2 regions of the Clostridium sp. Marseille-P299 genome follow, and region 1 is predicted to be linked to the other one. Evidence: riboswitches for the same ligand, from Rfam matches in the RefSeq annotation. Region 1 holds a riboswitch; the other holds the start of a gene.
The links. Region 1 has a riboswitch for cyclic di-GMP ahead of BN4220_RS12595 (cellulose binding domain-containing protein). Riboswitches for the same ligand answer to the same signal wherever they lie in the genome.
Positions count from the first base shown of each region.

Region 2: linked by a shared signal. The riboswitch ahead of BN4220_RS02525 (IS256 family transposase) and the one ahead of BN4220_RS12595 (cellulose binding domain-containing protein) in region 1 are both predicted to bind cyclic di-GMP.

Region 1 covers NZ_FJVE01000007.1:1,043,144-1,047,368, reverse strand. The annotation lists gene BN4220_RS12595 (cellulose binding domain-containing protein) at 1-1,720, opposite strand, end outside; cyclic di-GMP riboswitch class II at 1,806-1,890, opposite strand; gene BN4220_RS12590 (spore germination protein) at 2,327-3,859, shown strand; gene BN4220_RS12585 (GerAB/ArcD/ProY family transporter) at 3,870-4,225, shown strand, end outside.
Region 2 covers NZ_FJVE01000005.1:159,184-163,408, reverse strand. The annotation lists gene BN4220_RS02540 (recombinase family protein) at 476-1,036, shown strand; gene BN4220_RS02535 (hypothetical protein) at 1,092-1,346, shown strand; tRNA gene BN4220_RS02530 (tRNA-Leu) at 1,653-1,737, shown strand; cyclic di-GMP riboswitch class I at 1,930-2,015, shown strand; gene BN4220_RS02525 (IS256 family transposase) at 2,380-3,570, shown strand; gene BN4220_RS02520 (GGDEF domain-containing protein) at 3,720-4,225, shown strand, end outside.

The sequences.
Region 1 (4,225 bases):
AATATTCTTCTGATTCAATTCGATAATCCGAAGTGTACTTAAAGGTTATCTTATTACCATTTGGCTCCGTACACTCGATGGTTCTTGATTTGTCATTATAACTATAGGTGTATGTGCTTCCTTGAACTGTTTTTGATATTACACGATCGGACGTATCATATTCGATTGCATACAAAGTAATTTTTTCTGGGCTAACTACTTTGTTTAATCGATTGTAAGAATCGTAAGAATAAGTTGTCTTATTCCCTTCTGCGTCCGTGAAACTTGTTACTAATCCATTGGTATACCCATAACTTATACTACGATTTCCACTATCCTTTACCGACCCAATCGTACCGTCTGTGTTATAGGTAAATTCCATATGTCCACTGGGATTTGATACTTTCGTAAGCATTCCATCATAGTAAGTGAAGGTTGTTTTATTTCCATTTAAATCAGAGATTGTCTTAATTCTACCACTTGCTGTAAAATCATAAATTTCCAAACCTTCCACCGTTAAGGTATAAGTTCCGTTGGCATTCTTGATCAATTTTCTTGCCATTCCATCTGGTGAAGCATAAGTACCATCGCTATTTTTCGTATAGTACTCAATATGACCATCACTAAACTGAATTGCTATGGTACTTCCTAAGTCCTGCAATAGATAAGAATAAGAATCCGACCAATTGATACCAAATTCATGGAAACTCTCACTCATTGAATTATACATTCTTGTAAAGGATAATGGTGTATATCCATCGATTACGAGATCCTCATTGGAATAAAAATTATTTCCCATGGTAAGACTGACTGGATTCATTGACGCAGTTCTTTGTAATTGGTCAACCACACCTAGATGCTGATTGGTTAAGGTATTATTACTTGTAATCTCTTGTTTAATGTCTTTTGATGGGTCAATGATAAGAATACTTGATCCCACCAATTCACCACTATTGGTATAGGTTCCATAAAGCCCATTATCGCGGATAATTGCAGCATCTTTTTTATAATCACCATAATAAGCAGATGCTAAATATTCCAGCCGGTCGGTTACACGAAACGTATGGCGTACCGCTGTAATTGATTTTGTACTATTTCCACTGGAACTTGATACCGATGCTTTAATGTTATAAAGTTTATAACTTGTCATCGGAAGTTCCGCATACCATAAGTTATCACTTATTGTAGCACTGATACTTTTTACAGCTTCCCCATCTGCAGTTACAGAGAGGTTAACCTTATTTACCCCCTGCTTTTTACCACCTTTTCCATAAACTTTAAAAATGGTTCCATTTACATTCGGTGAAATATAAAGTTCACTATTGTTATCACCTATGACAGCAATATTGGTAATGGACTTATACTTTTTATACTTATCTTGTGGCTCTACAACTACCTTATAAGTTCCACTTTTTACGTAGCTTCCACTCTCGTCCTTACCATCCCATTGCAATTCATGGGTTTCATAGCCACCTTTGTACTCCCTGTTTTTCGCAAGGTAAGCGACTACTTTTTTCCCGTCCATAATCATGACATTGACAACATGCTTATTTTCTAAATTAAATGTTATCGTTGCCTTTTCACCACTGGATGGTACGAATACTTGCGGTTCTGCTTTGATAAACTTTTTAGTAGATGCCGCATTCGCTGAAAATGGAATGCTGGTCATAACCATAGTTACACAAAGAAGTAAACATAAAACCCTGTTAAAAATACTTTTCTTCCTTCTTAGTACTTCCATACTTTCCTCCTACTTTGATTTAATCTTTGGCATCAAAGCATATTTAAGGACTCCAAAAACCGCATAAAAAGTAAAAAAGGGCAACAAAAAAAAATGCCGGTTGCACCACTTGCTCCCTATAGCCCAAAGTGCCCAGATATTGACTATAGTTCAACGCATCATTTTTTTACATTCGTATTTAGTTGTATTTATCCATTAAATCGCCTGATATATGGAGCTTCATTTAAATTCTAATAAATATTCAATATAATTGATTTTTTTTATTTAGCCCATATTAATTATATATCGGTAATATTTGTATGAAATATAATATATTTTCCTTTTTATTGTATAGTATAAAAGTCCTAGGTATAAATGGATTTTAGTAATATTGTCGCATATTTTCAAATCATTCAATCAATTTAACTATGGATAGAAATAGTATATCTAATGCATATTCTTGGGATTTTTGATGATAATTATAATAATTAACGAAAGTTCCCAACGAATCAAAAAATAAATAAATTTTACAAGGATGGGCTGAAAATAGGCATATCCGTCATAAATGAGCACAGAAAATTCTTTACGCACAATAATTTTGCTGCCAGTAGCAGCATGGAGGAAATTATGAAGAAATCCCATGACGAAAATAATGTTGTTACCTTACCTTTGACAAAAAAGCTAGATGAAAATATAAAAACCCTTGAAACTTTATTTGTATCTTGCAGTGATGTTATTAAACGTAAATTAACCATTGGTGGTTCGCAAAAAGTAAATATCTATCTTTCCTATGTTGATCTTATGATAGATAGAAAGTCACTGGAGCAGAACATTATTGATAATTTATTATACAGGATGGACGACCTACCATCAGAACATCAATTTGATTATATCAAAGCCCATGCATTACAGACAGCAGATATCAAAGAACTAACCACGATGGATGAAATAACACAAGCAATTATGTCTGGTGATGTTGTCTTGTTAATTGACGGTTTTAATAAAGCTCTTATGATATCTTTAAAGAGCTATCCTAGTCGGGGTGTGTCAGAAGTCAAAACAGAAGTCACAATTAGAGGAGCAAAGGATAGTTTTACCGAAAGTGTCGCTATCAATAAGGCTTTAATACGACGACGCATTCGTGATACTAAACTTAAAATGGATCCCCTTAAAGTTGGAATCAGAAGTCGTACAGATATAACCATAGTTTATATATCTGACCTTGCACATGAAGACATAATAAACGAAATAAAAGAAAGAATTGATCAATTTGTAATTGATGGTATCTTTGATATTGGTATGCTAGAGCATCTTACCGAACATGCCTGGTACTCTCCTTTCCCACAATTTCAGTCGACAGAACGACCAGATAAAGTAGCATCTGCTTTGTTAGAAGGTAGAGTTGCCATATTGGTAGATAACTCACCAATGGCAATGCTCTTCCCAGTCACACTAAGCTCATTTTTTCAAGCCTCTGATGACTATTATAATAGATGGGAAGTGGTATCTTTTATAAGAATATTAAGATATCTCGCATCCATCATAGCGATTGGAGCTCCTGGATTATACATCGCCATTACCAATTACCAACCTGAAATGATTCCTACCTCCTTAGCTCTCTCATTTGCTGCTGCAAGACGGGGTGTCCCGTTTTCCATTGTCTTAGAAGTTATTATCTTGCAGATAGCCTTTGAATTATTATCTGAAGCCGGGATACGGCTTCCTAGTCCACTGGGGAATACCATTGGTATTGTCGGAGGATTAATTATCGGCGAGGCAGCGGTAAGTGCTAACTTAGTAAGTTCTATGGTAGTAATTGTTGTAGCCTTTACTGCGATTGCTTCTTTTACTATACCAAATGAAACCTTTTCCTCTGCGTTTCGTTTAATTCGATATATGATTATTATCTTATCTGCTATATTGGGTTTGTTTGGATTTATAATTGGTTTAATGCTTGTCTTTATCCACCTAGCAAGTTTAGAAAGTTTTGGAGTACCTTATCTCTCTCCATTTGTTGCAGTGAATCACAAGAAAGAAAGTACGATTGGCGATTCTATCTTGAAATACCCAATTTTCAAGCAAAAGAAACGTCCATTTTATGCAAATGAAGATCAAAAAGTCCGTTTAAAAGAACGTGATAAAAAAAGAAATGGTAAGTAGGTGAATCGCTATGTTTCCGAGGAATTTTAAAATTTCAAGCTCACAATTTAGAAAAATGCTCGTATTAGATATTCTAAGTATATCTATTATGATTGTGCCACAGATAGCCTCTGTGGGCGCTGGCAAAGATGGAATCCTAGCAATTATATTAGGATCTGTCCTTGCACTTCTTTATAGTTTACTCATGTTATATTTTACAAGGAGGGTAAATAGCGACTACTTCACCTATAGTAAAGATACCGTTGGTAAATTTATTACTTTTATTTTTGGCATTTTATATATCATAAAATTTTTAATTCTATGTATCTTCGTTTTTAATCTTTTCTCAAATATTATAAATGAAACTTTATTGCCGAATACTAATTA
Region 2 (4,225 bases), on a different contig from region 1:
AATTCAATTTCCAGTATTTTGATAAATTGGTAAATAGTAGAATAGTTATGATTTAGTAAAAGGTAAAATATCGAAAAAAACATACATTTTCTAATCTGAATAGCGTTTATTTTCTTCATACGACTATACGTATAATAATTTAATACTATTCGTCTAGAAATACAATATAGATGATACTTTTACGACAATATTTTATTTATATATGCGACAATGATATTTAATTAAAAATCTATATTGTCTATTACTGTTCTTTATGAATAGTTATTTTGTAACGACAAATAACTTGATAACTAATTAAATTAATGATTCTGATATTAGTGTGTCATAAACGATTGTTTTTGACACACTTTAGTAAGTGACGTAAAATCAAGGATTGTAGAGATTAAAAATGTGTCAAAAAACGTATCAGTATCTATTTACATTTTGAAACGTTTATGATACAATACAGACATCATATACATAAGGAGTGATTTTCATGCTATTAGCATATGCAAGAGTATCAACAGATGAACAGAACCTTGATAGACAAATTGATGCATTAGTGAAATACGGAGTAGATAAGCGCAACATCTACATGGAAAAGATAACTGGTACTAAAAGAGAACGTGAACAACTAAACAAAATGATTTCTGAACTACAAGACGGTGATACGGTAATAATTACAGACTTAACACGTATAAGTAGAAGTACAAAGGATTTGTTAGATATCATAGAGCAGATTAAGAGTAAGAGAGCTAGCATTAAAAGTATTAAAGATACTTGGCTAGATACCACTACAGATAATCCGTACAATGACTTTCTATTAACTGTAATGAGTGGACTAAGTCAATTAGAGAGAGATTTAATATCACAAAGAACAAAAGAAGGTTTAGCATCTGCAAAGGCAAGAGGGAGAAATGGGGGAAGACCTAGCAAACAAAATGAAAAAGGTGAAACTGTAAAGGTTTTATATAGTAGTGGAATGAAGATAGTCGATATTGTGAAACAAACTGGATTATCAAGGAGTACAGTAAATAGAATAATTAAAAAAATATAGTAAACAGGCATAAAAAGAATTAAATTAACATGATTAAAAGAAGGATAGAATAACAATGAATGACGATAATAACAAAAGATATTGTGGGCGTTTTAATATGTCAGCTAGAGAATTCCAAAACTATAAAGAATGGAAAAAGATTAGAGTAATACTTTATATCGTTGCAATGATAGGTAGTTCGATTTTTATTGATAGAATAAGTTTATGGTTTATATTAACCATTTATTTAATGTTTAAAATAGGTCATGAACATAAATGTGAAGAACAATGGATTAAGGATGGTTCAATTACTAAAGAAGATTTAAAATAGCAGTAGCTTAAGTCAGAGGATACATAACAGTATCCTCTTTTTTTAGTAGCAGGGGATATTAACACTTAAATGTAAGTTGTATTGATTAAATAATTAAATAGCTGATATTTTTTGATACTTGTTTTTATATATTAAGTACGACATTATAATTTGTATATTATGGATGAACAAAAAAATAAATTAAGTATTGCAATTTATTAATATACCTGTTATAATAATGTTCGTTCGTAAGATAATATCTAGCGAAGAAATTGGCAAAATATCTAGTTCATATATGATTAGATTGCCTAATTTAATAGGTTTTTTGCAGTCGTGGCGGAATTGGCATACGCGCTAGACTAAGGATCTAGTCCGGGTTGACTGGGTACGGGTTCAAGTCCCGTCGACTGCAGTAATTAGAATAGGAGTTTCAGAGTTTTATAAACTTTGAAGCTCTTATTTTTTTGTAAATATATATAGTATTTAAAATGAGAGAATATTAGATGAGAAACAATAAAGAAACAGACTTATTAGATATATTGAATGAGTATTTTGTTTATTTTGACAATTGACAATGAAATAAATTATATATAAAATTATTATATAAATATAAAGGCAAACTCCTTGAAAAGGGATGTACGCAAAGCTATAGGGCCTTCATCTGAATAGATATGGTAGCCAGTTATTATATTCATATTTTGCGTACACTTTTAGTGTACTTTTTTTGTGTAGAAAATTCACACACTTTAGTAAAGAACAGTTATTAAACTACATTATATGACTGTATCAAAAGAAAGTACCTTAAGGAGTTATCCGAAGTACAGGTTTTTTGATACTGCTCAAATAGTGTAGTTTTTTTGTTATTCAAATGCAATTATATAGTTTAAATGAATTTAGTAACAGCTTAGGCATGTATTAAATTTAAGATAATACGGTGTAGCATATAATGGATAGTGTAAAATATTTTGTGTAAATAAAAATAGAGAAGTTCCATCTGACATGGTAAAATGTTTAACGACGAAGAAAAACATAACCAAGAAAGAAGGACTTCCCTATGACTAATAATAACAAAAATCAAAAAGAAAATCTAGACTTAAACTCTTTTTTTGAAGAGTATATTCTTGGTCTATTAAAACAAACCATGGAAACCTTGATGAAGGAAGAACTCACTAACATTCTCCAGTACAGTAAATATAGCTACGAAGGACATGGTACTGGCAATTCACGCAACGGATACTATACCCGTAATTATGAAACCAAATACGGTCTGATTGAGAATCTTAAAATTCCTCGTGACCGTAATAATGAGTTTGAACAACAACTCATTCCACCATATGCAAGAAGAGATGATTGGCTAGAAACCATGATCATCCGCATGTATGCAAGTGGAGTATCTACACGTGAAATTGCTAACATCATTGAAAAACTTTATGGAAATTCTTATAGTGCGGCTACAGTAAGTAATATCACTGATGTTGCTCTTGAAGAAATTGAACAGTGGCATAAGCGTCCTCTAAAGAAGAGGTACAGTGTCATTTATATTGATGCTTTACATCTTAAATTAAGAAGAGATACAGTATCAAGTGACGCCGTTTACTTCATTTTAGGTGTCGATGAAGATGGATACCGTGAAGTATTAGACTTCTTTATCGGTGTAAATGAAAGCGCTTATGTTTGGGAGGATAATCTTCGCCAGATAAAAGAACGAGGCGTAGATGAAGTTCTCCTCTTCGTCATGGACGGTCTCTCTGGACTTGACGATGCTGTTCATAGAGTATATCCAAAAGCGGATATTCAACGATGTATTGTCCATAAAGTTCGTAATGCAATTCGTAGTGTTCGTAAGAAAGATATCAACGATTTTACAGCTGATTTAAAAGTTGTATACGAATCTCCAAACCTAGAGCAGTGTAGAGCAGCTTTAGACGAATTTGCTGTTAAATGGAGTAAATCTTATAAACGTGTAGTGGAATCCTGGTTAAATGACGAGGACTTATTCACATACTATAAATACCCTGTTTCTATGCGAAAATCCATCTATACAACGAATTGGATCGAGCGCTTTAATAAAGAAGTACGTCGTCTTGTAAAAACTAAGGATGCACTACCCACAGAAGACGCATGTAGTAAACTCGTTTATTATAAAGTGATTTCTTATAATGAATCATGGTCTACAAGAAAGCTTAGAGGCTTTGCTTGTTCATCAGATAAACTTCAGGATATGTTTACCGAAAGGTACGCATAAACTATTTACACAAAATTATTGACACTACCATATAATGACGAATGAAACTATATTGTTAACAAATAATAATGTATTCCTTCTAAGACATAACAATTCTTGATTATATATGTTGCGAAAATAGATGTATTCGCTTAGAAATGGAGGTAAATATGAAGAAAATATTATTTAAACAAATAGTCATTGGATTGAGCATTATAGCTGGTATAGTGTCTGTTTTGTCTTTGGGGATAATTTTTTCAATACAAAGCAAAGCGGTAATACAAGATTTAGAAGAGATCATTGAGCAAGTCGAGAGTACATACGATACTAGTAAGTTAGAGGTAGAAGAGAAAAAAATACTGTTTCAAAATGATTATTTAAATAGGGCATACGCAGTCGACTTTATTTTAAATCAAGATATTAATCAGAGTTATACTATTTCAAAACTAAAAAAAATAGAACAGCTGATGGAATTGGAGTCAATCAACCTCATAGATGATGAAGGAAACATAGTTTTTAGTAGTGAGGAGGAATATGTCGGTTTAAATTTCAAGGATTATCATGAAGACTTTCCTTTTTGGGAGCTGATTGAGAATAAGGATTCAAATGCAAATGTAGTGACTCTTGATACCGATACGATATTGGAACAAGAGGATCCGATATATATAGGAATAAA